Gemmatirosa kalamazoonensis: one gene and its partner. The protein of the gene in region 1 binds, or shares a complex with, the protein of each later gene. Links are inferred from orthologs where the notes say so. Each region holds a gene or a part of one and is shown in the gene's direction. Other genes may lie near its edges. The genes, in order: accB and accD.

What was found.
Region 2: the proteins of accB (region 1) and accD are in contact, whole or in part, in a solved structure (PDB 8UXZ), measured with the Escherichia coli proteins. The link is inferred for Gemmatirosa kalamazoonensis from one-to-one orthologs.

What each region holds. Positions count from the first base shown.
Region 1 is NZ_CP007128.1:4,078,031-4,085,136, reverse strand. The notes cover bases 2,394-5,356. They hold accB (acetyl-CoA carboxylase biotin carboxyl carrier protein), read left to right. Parts: upstream 2,394-3,598; coding sequence 3,599-4,114; downstream 4,115-5,356. Other genes in these bases: accC (acetyl-CoA carboxylase biotin carboxylase subunit), read left to right, coding at 4,114-5,356; J421_RS17805 (M24 family metallopeptidase), read left to right, coding at 2,482-3,573; aroQ (type II 3-dehydroquinate dehydratase), read left to right, coding at 2,394-2,476. Outside these bases: J421_RS17820 (SurA N-terminal domain-containing protein), read right to left, coding at 1-341; J421_RS17815 (tetratricopeptide repeat protein), read left to right, coding at 582-2,012; more of aroQ, read left to right, coding at 2,009-2,393; more of accC, read left to right, coding at 5,357-5,508; J421_RS17790 (2-phosphosulfolactate phosphatase), read left to right, coding at 5,509-6,255; J421_RS17785 (FtsK/SpoIIIE family DNA translocase), read left to right, coding at 6,259-7,106. UniProt on the Escherichia coli protein: This protein is a component of the acetyl coenzyme A carboxylase complex; first, biotin carboxylase catalyzes the carboxylation of the carrier protein and then the transcarboxylase transfers the carboxyl group to form malonyl-CoA.
Region 2 is NZ_CP007128.1:3,921,957-3,929,067, reverse strand. The notes cover bases 4,144-7,111. They hold accD (acetyl-CoA carboxylase, carboxyltransferase subunit beta), read left to right. Parts: upstream 4,144-5,181; coding sequence 5,182-6,042; downstream 6,043-7,111. Other genes in these bases: J421_RS17070 (bifunctional folylpolyglutamate synthase/dihydrofolate synthase), read left to right, coding at 6,039-7,111; rodA (rod shape-determining protein RodA), read left to right, coding at 4,144-5,134. Also shown: J421_RS17100 (rod shape-determining protein), read left to right, coding at 1-354; rod shape-determining protein MreC, read left to right, coding at 362-1,600; rod shape-determining protein MreD, read left to right, coding at 1,597-2,085; mrdA (penicillin-binding protein 2), read left to right, coding at 2,082-3,878; more of rodA, read left to right, coding at 3,875-4,143.

The sequences.
Region 1 (7,106 bases):
GCGAACTTGATGATCTCCTCGTCGGTGACCGTGATGCCGCGCTTCTTGTACTCCTGCTGCAGGAGCGCGTCGTTCACCATGTCGTCGAAGACTTCCTGGCGCAGACGGGCGTCCTCGTCCAGCGTGAGCGCGCGACCGAGCTGCTGGCTCGCCTGCTGGCTGCGGTTCTGCACCGCGCGCTCGTAGTCCGTGTAGAGGATCTCGGCGCCGTTCACCTTCGCGACGGCGGTCGTGGTGGTCACCGGGGCGCGACCGAGCAGACCGGACGCCTGCGCGAAGAGGAAGCCGCCGACGAACGTGATCGCGATGATGATCCAGACGTACTTGGCGGCGCTCCGCATCGATTGCAGCACGGCGCGTAACTCCTGGCGTGAGGCGGTGAAGCGAGGGGGGACGAACGAGGGACGCGCGGGAGCGCGTAGCCAAAAAACCTAGCCCGGAAACGCAGCTAAAATCAAGGGAGCAACCGACTTCTGCGCGGTGGCGCGGTTGACCTGTCCGCGGCGGCCCGAGTATTATCCCGGCTTCCACCCCGTCGGAGTCTGCGCCTGACTCTGCCGTCCGCCCGCCGAGGGACCTGAATGGCCGCTTCCGCTCGGATCGACGAGCTCCGGTCGAAGTTCGACGAGAATCCCCGGCGGTACTTCGCTCCGCTGGCCAACGAGTACCGGAAGGCCGGCGATCTCGGCACCGCGATCGCGCTCTGCCGCACCCAGCTGCGGTTGTTCCCGACGCACATGAGCGGTCACGTTGTGCTCGGCCAGGCGCTGTTCGAGGCCGGCGAGCTGGCCGAGGCGCGACAGGTCTTCGAGCGCGCGGTGGAGCTCGATCCCGAGAACCTCATCGCGCTCCGGCACCTCGGCGACATCGCCCACGTCACCGGCGACGCGGACGCGGCGCGGCGGTGGTACGGCCGGGTGCTCGACACGGACCCCTACAACGACCAGATCGCCGAGCTGCTCCAGTCGCTGAACCCGAGCAACCAGCCCGCCGTCACTCCGGCCCCGGTCGGGCAGGTCGCCGAGCTGACCGACGACGCGGGTTGGGAGCCGCCACAGGCGCTCGCGACGGAGCCGCCGGTGGAGCACGTCGTGCCGCCCGACGCGCCGGGTGAGCCGGAGCCGACCGATGGCCGGTTCATCGACCTGCTCGACGACGACTTCCAGTGGGCGCCGCCGGTCGCCGAGGACGAGCGCGACGAGGTGCGCGAGGAGTCGCGCGAGGAGGCTTCGGAGCGGCCGCCGTCGGAGCTCGTCGACGCCGGCGCGTTCGACCCGGTCGTCGGCCTCGACCTCGTTCCGACCCACGACGAGGCGCTCGACCGGCTCGAGCCCACCGTCGACCTGGAGGAGCCGCCCGCCGCGGACACGTCGATCGTCGCCGAGCGGCCGCCGGCACCACCGGCACCGGATCCGTGGATCCCCGAGGAGGGCGATGCCCACGACCTCGTGACGTCGGACGCGTTCGCGACCGAGACGATGGCCGAGCTGTGCCTGGAGCAGGGACACGACGAGGAGGCGCTCGCGATCTTCGAGCGGCTCGTCGCGCAGCGCCCGGACGACGCCGGGCTCGCGCGGCGCACGCGCGAGCTGCGTGACCGGCTGCACCCGTCGACGCCGGCCGGGGAGACCGCCGGTGCGTTTCTCCGCGGGCTCGCCGAGCGTGGCGGCCCGGAACCCGCGGCGGAGGCCGCGCCGGAGCCAGCGCGCGAACCCGAGCCCGAAGCGATGCCGGAGCCGATGCCCGAACCGATCCCCCAGCCGACCCCGCAGCCGAGTCCCGAGCCCGTCGCCGAGCGGGACGCGTGGGCCGCCAGTGCGTGGGCCGGCGCGCTGAGCGCGGACGCGTCGGCCGCGGAGCCGCTGCTTCCGGCTCGTGCTGCGGACCGGCCCGAGCCCGCCGCCGAGCCGGCGCCGCCGGCGCCTCCCGCGCCGGCGCCCGCGGCGCCCGAGTCCGAGGAGCACGACCTCGCCGAGTTCAACGCGTGGCTGCGGGGGCTTCGGGACTCGTGAACATCGTCGTCGTGAATGGCCCGAACCTGAACCTGCTGGGGCGGCGCGAGCCGCACCTCTACGGCCATACGACGCTCGCCGACGTCGAGGCGCGCCTGCTCGAGGTGGGCAGGGAGCTGGGCGCCTCGGTGCGGTGCGTGCAGCACAACGGCGAGGGCCAGCTGGTCGACGCGATCCAGGCGCTCGCCGGCGCCGCCGACGGCGCGGTAGTCAACGCGGGCGCGTACACGCACACCAGCATCGCGCTGCGCGACGCGCTCGTCGGCGTCGGCGTGCCGTTCGTCGAGGTGCACGTGACGAACGTTCACGCGCGCGAGGACTTCCGTCATCGCTCCATGCTCGCGTCGGCGGCGCTCGGCGTGTTGTGCGGGTTCGGCACCTACGGCTACGAGCTCGCGCTGCGCGGGCTGGTCGCGACGCTGCGCGCGCGAGCGCAGAGCGGTTCTCCTTCTACAGCGGGTTGACCAGCGTGACCGACCGACGATCCGAACGGCTCGCTGCGCTCGTCGACGATCTCGCGCGGCTGCACCTCGACGGCATCCTCGTCACGGGACTCTCCAACATCCGGTACCTCACCGGGTTCGCGGGCACGAGCGCGCTGCTGTTCGTCACCGGCCGCGGCGAGGTGCTGTTCGTCTCCGACTTCCGTTATCAGACGCAGGCGTCGGAGCAGGTGGGCGAGCTCGCGCACGTGGTCATCGAGCCGCAGAGCCTCTGGACGGGGCTGTGGCGCGAGCTCGCCCAGCTCACGCACGTACAGGTCGCCGGCTTCGAGAGCGGGCACCTGCTGCACCGCGACTTCCAGCGCCTGCTCGAGGGCGGCGCTCGATGGACGTGGCGGCCGACGATCGACGTGCTCGAGCGGCTGCGCGAGCGGAAGGCGGCGGAGGAGGTGTCGCTCATCCGCGACGCGGCCGCCGTGGCCGAGCGCGCGTTGCAGCAGACGCTCGCGCAGGTGCGACCGGGGATGACGGAGCTCGCCGTCGCCGGTGCGCTCGAGCGTGCGCTGCGCGACGAGGGGAGCGAGGGCTTCCCGTTCGAGACGATCGTCGCGAGTGGGCCGCGCGCCGCGCTGCCGCACGCGCGAGCGGCCGACCGCCTGCTCGCGCGCGGCGACTTCCTGCTCATCGACTTCGGCGCGATCGTCGGCGGCTACTGCTCGGACATCACGCGAACCGTGGTGCTCGGCGCGGCGGACGCGCGGCAGCGCGAGGTCTACGAGGTGGTGCGCGAGGCCAACGCGGTGGCCTGCACGCACGTCCGGGCGGGCATGCGCGGTCGGGATGCCGACGCGCTAGCGCGCGACTACATTGACGAGCGCGGGTTGGGCGAGGCGTTCGGGCACAGTCTGGGGCACGGTGTGGGCCTGGACGTGCACGAGGCGCCTCGCTTGGCACGTGGCGCGGAGTCGGCGCTGCCCGCGGGTGCCGTGGTGACGATCGAGCCCGGTGTCTACCTCCCCGGATGGGGCGGCGTGCGCATCGAGGACGACGTGCACCTCGCGCCCACCGGACCGGAGATCCTCACACGCTTTCCGCGGGACCTCATCGAGCTGTCGTGATCCACGCGCCCCTTCTTCCGCTCCCATGATCGATCTGCGCTACGTCAAGAAGCTCATCGAGATGCTCGACGGGTCGTCCGTCGATTCGATCGAGATCTCCTCGGACAAGGGGATGAAGCTCCGCATCTCGAAGACGCCGCAGCAGCGCGGCACGATGCAGGTCGCCGCGCCGGTGGCGATGCCGGCGATGCCGGCCATGCTCCCCGCGCCGGTCGCGCCGTCGATGCCGACGCCGGCCGATGGGATGAGCGCGATCGCGGAGAGCGCCGGCGCGCGCGGCGAGGCGCCGGCCTCGAAGCTCCTCGAGATCAAGTCGCCGATGGTCGGCACGTTCTACTCGGCGCCCGATCCGAACTCGCCGTCCTACGCGAGCGTCGGGCAGCGCGTCTCGAAGGGGCAGATCGTCTGCATCATCGAGGCGATGAAGATCATGAACGAGATCGAGAGCGAGTACGACGGCGTCGTGAAGGAGATCGTGGCCGACAACGCGCACCCGGTCGAATACGGGCAGGTGCTGTTCCGCATCGACCCGAACGGGTGATGTTCAAGAAAGTCCTGATCGCCAACCGCGGCGAGATCGCACTGCGCGTCATCCGCGCCTGCCGCGAGCTCGGCGTCCAGACCGTCGCCGTCTACTCGGAGGCGGACCGCGAGTCGCTGCACGTGCGCTTCGCCGACGACGACGTCTGCATCGGACCGCCCCCGTCGCGCGAGTCGTATCTCAACATCCCGCGCATCATCGCCGCGGCGGAGATCACCGGCGCCGACGCGATCCATCCCGGCTACGGCTTCCTCGCGGAGAACGCGGAGTTCGCGGAGACGTGCGCCGCGTCCGGCATCGCGTTCATCGGTCCGACGGCGGAGCAGATCCGCGTCATGGGCGACAAGGCCGCCGCGCGCAAGGCGATGGCCGCGGTGGGCGTCCCGGTCGTTCCCGGCACGCCGGGTCCCGTGGAGGAGGCCGAGGAAGCGTTAGGCTTCGCGCAGGAGATCGGTTTCCCGGTCATCATCAAGGCGGCGGCGGGCGGCGGCGGGAAGGGCATGCGCGTCGCGACGGAGCCCGACGACTTCGCGCGGTCGTTCCAGCTCGCGCGCTCCGAGGCGCTCTCCGCGTTCGGCAACGGCGACGTGTACGTCGAGAAGTACCTCACGCGTCCGCGGCACGTCGAGTTCCAGGTACTCGGCGACACGTTCGGCAACGTGATCCACCTCGGGGAGCGCGACTGCTCGGTGCAGCGTCGCCACCAGAAGCTCGTCGAGGAAGCGCCGTGCCCGGTGATGACGCCGGATCTGCGCGCGCGCATGGGCGAGGCGGCGGTGCGCGGCGCGAAGGCGATCGACTACGTCGGCGCGGGCACGATCGAGATGCTGCTGAACGCCGACGGGTCGTTCTACTTCATGGAGATGAACACGCGCATCCAGGTCGAGCATCCGGTGACGGAGATGCTGACCGGCGTCGATCTCGTGAAGGAGCAGATCCGCGTCGCGGCGGGACAGCCGCTGTCGGTCGACGGCATGCCGCCGCTGCGCGGCCACGTGATCGAGTGCCGCGTGAACGCCGAGGATCCGGTGCGCAACTTCCAGCCGTCGCCGGGGCGCATCGACGTGTTCCATCCGCCGGGCGGCCCGGGCGTCAGGCTCGACACGCACGTGTACGCCGGCTACACGGTGCCGCCGTTCTACGACTCGCTCATCGCGAAGCTCATCGTCCAGGGACGCGACCGCGAGGAGGCGCTCAAGCGCATGCAGATCGCGCTCGAGAGCCTCATCATCGAGGGCGTCACCACGACGTCGCCGTTCCTCGCGCGCGTGATGCAGCACCCGCAGTTCCAGGCCGGCGACGTCGACACGAAGTGGCTCGAGCGCGAGTTCGATCGCATCCGGTCCGAGCTGCAGCGCGGGGACGCCGCGCCGTCGGCGCGGGAGCCGAGCTAGGTGCGCCTCGACGTCGTGTTCGGGGCGGCATCGGTCACCCCGGCCGACGTCGCCGGTCGGGTCGTTGCCGTCATCGACGTGCTCCGCGCCTCGACGTCGATCGCCACCGCCCTCGACCACGGCGCCCGCTCGGTCGTTCCGCTGGAGAGCGCCGAGGAGGTCATCCGCCGCTCGAAGAGCTTCGAGCGGCGCGACGTGCGGCTCGCCGGGGAGCGGCGGATGCTCCCCGTGCCGGGCTTCGACCTCGGCAACTCGCCGCGCGAGTTCACCGCCGACGCGGTGGAGGGGCGGACGATCCTGATGTCGACGACGAACGGCACCCCCGCGCTCGTCGCCGCGCAGGGGGCGCGTGACATCGTGGTGGCCTCGTACGTCAATGTGTCGCCGGTGCTCGCATACCTGCGCTCTGCGGCGCGGGGCGGCGTGGACATCACGATCGTCTGCGCCGGGCGGGAGCGGTACTTCTCGCGCGAGGACGCGGCCTGCGCGGGGCGCTACGTCCGCGGCGTGATGCGCCGGCTGGCCGGGGTGCTGCTGAACGACGCGGCGCAGGTGTGCGCGCTGCTCGACCGGCACCACGGCGACCGGGTGGAGGACATGCTCGCCGAGTCGGAGCACGGCCGCGCGCTCGTGGCGGCCGGCTTCGGCGGCGACCTCCCGCTCTGTGCCGCGATCGACGCGCACCCCGTTGTGCCGGTCTACGTGGACCGTCAGATTGTGAAGCTCGGACCCGACTGGGAGCGTTAGCTCATGGGCGCACCCGCCCTCCCGGGAGTCCCGCCGGGGGGGCGTCACGACGCCCCTCCTCCCACCCGCGGCACCCTCCCTCCCGAACTGCCCCGCGAGACGGCGCTCAAGCGCGAGCTCTCCGCGGTTTCCCTCCTGATCGCCGCCTGCTTCCTGGCAGGGGCCGTCGTCGCACGACTGCTCCCGCCGTCGATCGCGCACGGCGCGTTCGGGTCGTTCGGCGACGTCGTCGGCGGCCCGCTGCTCGCCGGCTTCGGCTGGGCGGGCTCGCTGTTCGTGCCGATCGCCCCGGCCGTGCACGCGCTGCGGCTGTTCGGGCGTCTCGACAAGCGCTCCGACCGCGACTGGCTGCTGTTCCTCGGCGGCATGGTGCTGCTCGCGCCGATCGTCACCGCGCTCGCCACGCACGTGGGCCGCGAGGAGAGCCTCGCCGCCGGGCTGTGGGGCGGGTTCGTGGCGTTCTACGCGACGGAGCTGTTCGGCGCCGTCGGCGCGTGGCTCGTCGTGCTGCTCGCGCTCAGCGTGCTCACGGTGACGACGCTCGCCTGGAGCCCGCTACGCGCGCTCATCGCCGGCCCGCCGCCGCCGCCGCTCACGTACGAGGAGGTGCTCGGCCCGTCGCTCGTCGACGGCGCCGACGCCGCGGCGCTGCCTAACGGGAAGAAGCGCCGTCGCCGGAAGGACGCGTCGGAGGATCTCGCCGTCGTGCTGGAGCCGTCGCCGGAGGAGATGCCGGCGGTGGACCCGGTGCTCGCCATGGAGGCCGTCGCGGCGGCCGCGCCGGCGGCGCACCCTGCGCTCGACGCGGACGCGAAGGGCGACCGCAAGAAGAAGCGCGCGAAGGGCGACGA
Region 2 (7,111 bases), 160 kb from region 1 along the record:
GGCGACGAGCGGGAGATGGAGGTGAAGGGGCGCGACCTCGTCTCGGGCATCCCGAAGACGGTGCGCGTGCACTCGAGCGAGATCCGCGAGGCGATCCAGGAGCCGATCCAGCAGATCGTCGACGCCGTGCGCCGCGCGCTCGAGATCACGCCCCCGGAGCTCGCGTCGGACATCGTGGACCGCGGCATCGTGATGACCGGCGGCGGGGCGCTGATCCGCGGGCTCGACATGATGCTGAGCCAGGAGACCGGGCTGCCGATCCACGTCGACGACGACCCCCTCACCTGCGTGGTCCGCGGTACCGGCCGTATCTTGGACGACGAGGAGAAGTACTGGTCGGTCCTGACGACCTGAGGCCGCGATGGCGACGAGAGCTTCGCGCGTAGGCAGCGTCATCGACAACGCGCTGCTCGGTACCTGCTTCCTGGGGTCGCTCATCCTGCTGTTCCTGCCGGTGCAGCTGCGCGATCGCTCCGCGGCTGCCCTCCGGCGGACGATCGTCGCACCGTTCGCCGAGCTGCAGCGACGGGCCGAGCTGATGCGCGCGGCGTTCGTCTCGTACGACGAGCGGATGGATCGGCTCGCGCAGATCACGCGGCTCCAGATCGAGTACTCGGCCGTGCGGAGCGAGAACGAGCGGCTCCGGAAAACGCTCTCCCTCGGATCGCGGCTGAGCTGGGGTTTCGTGGCCGCCGAGGCGACGCCGGCGCAGCTCGAGAGCGACCTCGTGTCGCGGCAGATCCTGCAGACGTTCAGCGTCACGGCGGGGTCGCGGGCCGGCATCCAGCCGTTCACGCCGGTCATCAACGCCGACGGGCTGGTCGGCATGGTGCAGACGGCCGACGCCTCGTCGTCGATCGCGATCTCGTACGCGCATCCGGACTTCCGCGTGAGCGCGACGACGCCGAACGACTCGGCGTTCGGGGTGGTGCAGGCGCGGCTCGGCTCGGGCAAGGAGCTCGGCCTGCTGGAGATGCGCGGCGTGCCGTTCCGCTCCCCGCTGAAGGCGGGACAGCTCATCATCAGCTCGGGGCTCGGCGGCACCTATCCGCGCGGCATCCCGGTCGGTACGGTCATCCGCGAGGTCTCGACGCCGGAGAAGTGGGCGCGGACGTACCTGCTGCAGCCGGCGGCGTCGCTCGCGAACCTCGGCCCGGTCTTCATGCTGCTGAAGAAGCGGTCGGACGAGGGCGTGACGACGATCTGGATGAGCCAGGCCTCGGCCGACTCGGCGGCCCGCGCGATCGCGGCCGGCGGCGACTCGCTCGCCCGGGTCGCGGCCGAGCAGGAGATGGCCGCCCGACGGGCCGCGCTCGACTCGCTCGGTCGTGAGCAGGCGCGCGCCGACTCGGCCGCCGCGCCGCGCCCGGTGCCGCCGCAGACGACGCCCGCCGCGACTCCGCCGTCGGCCGCGCCGCGCCCGGCCGCCGCCGCGCCCTCGGCGGCGCCGCCGCGCCCGACGACGACCACCACGCCCACGTCGACGACGCCGGCGCCACGGCCGGCGACCGCGGACACCGCGGGCCGCACCGCCAGGCCCACCGTGCCGCGGCCCACGGTGCCGCGGCCCACGGTACCCGTGCCCGGGGCCCACCTGTGAGCTTCGGCGCCGGTCTGCGGGTCGCGCTCGCGTTCGTCGCGCTCGTGCTGCTGCACTACACGCTGCGCCCGCTGCTCGGCTGGCGCGCGCCGATCGACTTCCTGGTGATCGCGGTGCTGCTCGTGGCGGTACGCATGCGCCCCGGGCTGGCCGCGGTGCTCGGCTTCATCATCGGGCTCGCGTCCGATGCGCTGACGCCGTCCGCGTTCGGGAGTGGGGCGCTCGGCATGAGCGTCGTCGCGTATCTGGCGTCGTGGCTGAAGGCGGTGTTCTTCGCCGACAACATCGCGCTCAGCGCGATGTTCTTCTTCGTCGGCAAGTGGACCTTCGATGCGTTGTACCTGGTATCAGAGCGGCGCCTGCAGGGTCCCGAGCTGGTGATGCAGCTGCTGCTCTGGTCCCCGCTCGCCGCGACGGTGACCGCGCTGTCCGGCGTGCTCCTATTGCTGTTGCTGCGGCCACTGCTGGGCCGCTCTCCGGGATGAGCTTCCATCCGAACGACATCGCCCGCCGCTCGCGGGGCGCCAGGGTTCTCCTCGTGGCGTCGTTCGTCCTGCTCGGCAGCGCGTTCTATCGCGCACAGGTGCTGCACCACGCCGAGTACGTCATGCAGTCCGAGGAGAACCGGCTGCGGGAGGTCCCGCTTCCCGCGCCGCGCGGGATCATCTACGACCGCAACGGCAAGGTCATCGCCGAGAACCTCCCGGGCTACACGGTCTCGGTGCTGTCGCCGAGCCCGGACTCGCTGCGCGAGACGCTGCGCCGCCTGAACGCGGTGATCCCGTTCACGGACGACGACATCGCGACCGCGGTGCGCCGCTTCAACCGCGCCCCCAACCGGCCCGCCGTCATTCTCGCCGACGCGAACTTCGCGCAGGTCTCGGTGCTCGAGGAGCACCGCACGGAGTTCCCGAGCCTCATCATCCAGAGCACGCCGAAGCGCTGGTACCCGGACGGCCCGTCCGTCGCGTCGATCATCGGCTACACGGGCGAGATCTCCGAGGCCGAGCTGACGAAGCCGGAGTTCAGCGCGTACAAGGCGGGCATGCGCATCGGGAAGGGCGGCCTGGAGCGGCAGTACGAGAACGTGCTGCGCGGCCGCGAGGGCTATCGGTTCGTGGAGGTCGACGCGCGCGGGCGCGTGGTGCGCGAGGCGCCGCGCGACGACCAGCAGCCGGAGGCCGCGCCTGCGCTGTACACGAACATCGACCTCGATCTGCAGAAGCTCACGCAGTCGCTGTTCGGCGACACGCTGCAGGGCGCCGCGGTGGCGATCGATCCGCAGACCGGCGGCGTGCTCGCGCTCGTGTCCGCGCCGAGCTACGACCCGAATCGCTTCACGGGCGGCATCCCGAAGGCGTACTACGACTCGCTGAACACCGACCCGCGCCGTCCGCTGTACAACAAGGCGATCCAGGGTCGCTACGCGCCGGGGTCGACGTTCAAGCTCGCCACGGCCATCGCGGGGCTCGAGAAAGGGCTCGTGAATCTCGACACGCACATGGACCAGCCGTGCACGGGCGGCTTCTCGTTCGGCCGCGGCTACTGGCGCTGCTGGGACAAGCGAGGGCACGGGAACGTGAACCTCGCCCAGGCCATCGAGAAGTCGTGCGACGTCTACTTCTACCAGCTCGGCCTCAAGCTGCAGCTGTCGGAGCTCGTGGCGGGCGGGCTGCGCCTGCACATGAACGACCGCACGGGGATCGACCTGCCGAGCGAGATGCGGCCGCTGTTCCCCTCCGACCCGCGCGAGTACTTCCGGAAGAAGTACGGGCGCAACTTCGTCCCCGCGTCGACGGCGATCAACATGTCGATCGGCCAGGGCGAGAACGCGCAGACGGTGATCAACATGGCGCGCTTCTACGCCGCGCTCGCGAACGACGGCATCATGCCGCGTCCGACGATCGCGCGGCTGCAGTCGCCGCGGCAGCGCGTGTACAACCTGCCGCCGGACCAGCTCGCGGGCATCCGTAAGGCGCTCGCCGGCGTCGTGTCGGAGCGCGGGACCGCGGCCGGCGCGGCGATCCAGGGCGTGGCGATCGCGGGCAAGACGGGCACGGCGCAGAGCGGCCAGTTCGATCCGGCCACCGGCAAGGAGCTGAACCACGCGTGGTTCACGGGCTTCGCGCCGGCGGACAAGCCGCGCATCGTGGTCGCGGTGATGCTGGAGAAGGTGCCCTTCCACGGCTCGGTCTCGGCACGCATCGCGTCGCAGATGATCAGCTTCTACCTCAAGGCGCAGGCGACCGTCGACGAAGCGGTCACGAACGGCGGATGAGGCACCGTCTGCAGGCGGCCGACTGGCCGCTCGTCGTGTGCGCGCTGCTGCTGTCGGTCTACGGCATCGCGATGGTGTACTCCGCGGGCCAGGTCGACCCGAGCGTGATGAACGCATTCGTCGCCGGCGCGTGGAAGCGGCAGCTCGTGTGGTTCGTCATCGCGTTAGGCGGCGCGTACACCGTGTCGCGCGCGTCGACGCGGCTGCTGGAATGGATCGCGTGGCCCGGCTACCTGTTCGGGCTGTTCCTGCTCGCGGTGACGCTGGTGTTCGGCTCCGGCGCCGGGACCGCGGCGAGCATGAAGGGGTGGCTCACGATCGCCGGGCACCGCCTCGGCCAGCCGGCGGAGCTCGCGAAGCCGCTCACGGCGCTGATGCTCGCGCGCGTGCTCGCGCAACGCGGCGAGGAGCCGAAGTCGCTGCTCGACCTGTGGAAGCCCGCGGTGGTCGTGTTCGTGCCGTGGCTGCTCATCATGGCGCAGCCGGACCTCGGCTCCGGCATGGTGCTCATCGGCATCCTGTTCGCCATGCTGTTCTGGGCCGGCGTGCCGTGGCCGATGCTCGTGCTGCTCGCGAGCCCGGTGGTGAGCCTGCTGCTCTCGTTCAGTCCGACGTTCTGGGGGACGTGGTTCCTCCTGCTGCTCGCGCTGCTGTTCTGGTACAAGCCGTACCTGGCCGAGGGTGTGACGCTCGTCGTGGCGAACGTGTTCATGGGCGTGCTCGCGCCGCTCGTGTGGGACAAGCTGAAGCCGTACCAGCAGCGGCGCCTGCTCGTCTTTCTCGATCCGCAGAACGATCCGCGCGCGTCGGGCTACCACGTGATCCAGTCGCAGGTGGCGATCGGCTCGGGCGGGTGGTTCGGGAAGGGGTGGACGCTCGGCTCGCAGAAGCGGCTGGCGTTCCTCCCCGCGCAGCACACCGACTTCATCTTCGCCGTCGTGGGCGAGGAGATGGGGTTCATCGGCGTGTCGATCGCGCTCGCGCTGTTCCTCGTGCTGCTGCTGCGCTGCACGCGCATCGCGTCGCGCGCCACGGACTCGTTCAGCTCCCTCGCCGCGTTCGGGCTGGCCGCGAGCTGGTTCGTCCACGTCATGGTGAACGTGGGCATGACGCTGAACCTGATGCCGATCACCGGCATCCCGCTGCCGTTCTTCTCCTACGGCGGCTCGTTCATGCTGATCTCGTGGCTGGCGATCGGGGCGCTGGTGCGGTTCTCCGCGGAGGGAAGGGGTCGCGGCGAGCATTTGGCGATCTAGATCACAGGGGTGCCGTCTGAGGCCGCCTGGCGACAGATTTCACCCCCATGGCCTGGTTCCGGAAAGACAAGAAGCCTCGCGTCCCGCGGCGCGAGCGTCTCGAGATCCCACCCGATGCCTGGGAGAAGTGCGAGGCGTGCGGACACACGGACATCCGGGAGAAGTTCGTCCGGAACCTGAACGTCTGCCCGGTCTGTGAGTACCACCGCCGCGTCCGGGCCATCGAGTACGTCAACATCCTCCTGGACGAGAACTGGGAGGAGACCGACGACGACGTCCGCTCCGTGGACCCGCTCGGCTTCCCCGAGTACCCGCAGCGCCTGAAGAAGGCGAACACGAACGCGGGCGACGGCGACGCGATCATCACCGCCTCCGGGTCGATCGGCGGCATCCCGGCGAACCTCGGGGTGATGGACTTCGCGTTCATGGGCGGCTCGATGGGCTCCGTGGTCGGCGAGAAGATCGCCCGCGCGGGACAGCGCTCGCTCGAGAAGAAGCACCCGCTCATCCTCATCTCGGCGTCGGGCGGCGCGCGCATGCAGGAGGGGGTGCTCTCGCTCATGCAGATGGCGAAGGCGTCCGCCGTGCTGTCGCAGCTGGCCGAGCGACGCGTGCCGTACGTGTCGATCCTCACGAACCCCACCACGGGCGGCGTGAGCGCCAGCTACGCGATGCTGGGCGACATCATCCTGGCCGAGCCGGGCGCCGTGATCGGCTTCGCGGGACCGCGCGTCATCAAGCAGACGCTGGGGCAGGATCTCCCCGAGGGATTCCAGACGGCGGAGTTCCTCCTCGACCACGGCATGCTCGACGACGTGGTGCACCGCCGCGAGCTGAAGGGGACGCTGGAGAAGCTGCTCCGGCACATGTTGGGGCGGCCCGCCGCCGTCGGGGCCGCAGCGTCCTGAGCGCCGGGCAGCTCGCCGCCGTCGCGCCACACGCGACGGGCGCCTACCGGGCAGCGCTGGAGCACCTGTTCGCGCGCACCACCGGGGGCAGCCGCTACGGTCTGGAGCGGACGCGGGCGCTGCTCGCCACGCTCGGCGACCCGCATCTCGCGTTGCCCGTGCTGCACGTCGCCGGCACGAACGGGAAGGGGAGCACGGTGGCGACGCTCGACGCGCTGCTGCGCGCGCGGGGGCTGCGCGCGGGCCGCTACACGTCGCCGCACCTCGTCGACTTCCGCGAGCGCATCGTGGTCGACGACCGGCCGATCACCGAGGACGAGGTCGTGGCGTTCGTGCACGCGCACACGGCGAACGCGGAGCGCATCGGATCCACGTTCTTCGAGTTCACGACGGCGATGGCGTTCGACCACTTCGCGCGCGCCGGCGCCGACGTCGTGGTGGCGGAGACGGGGCTCGGCGGCCGTCTCGATTCGACCAACGTCGTGCAGCCGCTCGTGTCGGCCGTCACGTCGATCGGGCTCGATCACACGGAGCTGCTCGGCGACACGCTCGACGCGATCGCGCGCGAGAAGGCCGGCGTGTTCAAGGCGGGACGACCGGCGGTCGTCGGCGAGCGCGACGCCACCATCCGGCACACGCTCGCCGCGCTCGGCGAAGCCGTGGGCGCTGCTCCCGTGCGCGTGATCGCCGACGAGACGACGCTGTCCGACGTGGCCGTCACGCCGGACGGGACGCGCTTCACGATCGATGGGGCGCTCGGGCGCGGCGCGCTCGCGACGCCGCTGCTCGGCCGCTTCCAGGCGGCGAACACGCTCGTCGCACTCACCATGCTCGATGCGGCGGGCGATGCGTGGCGCCTGCCACTGGACGACGCGGCACGCGCGCTCGGCGCGGTGCGGCTGCCGGGCCGCTTCCAGCGCGTGGGACGCTGGGTGTTCGACGTGGCGCACAACCCGGACGGCGCGCGCGTGCTGGCCGATACGCTGCGTACGGTGTCGCTGCCGCGGCCGCTGTCGGCGCTCGTCGCGGTGCTCGCCGACAAGGACTGGGCGGCGATCCTCACCGAGCT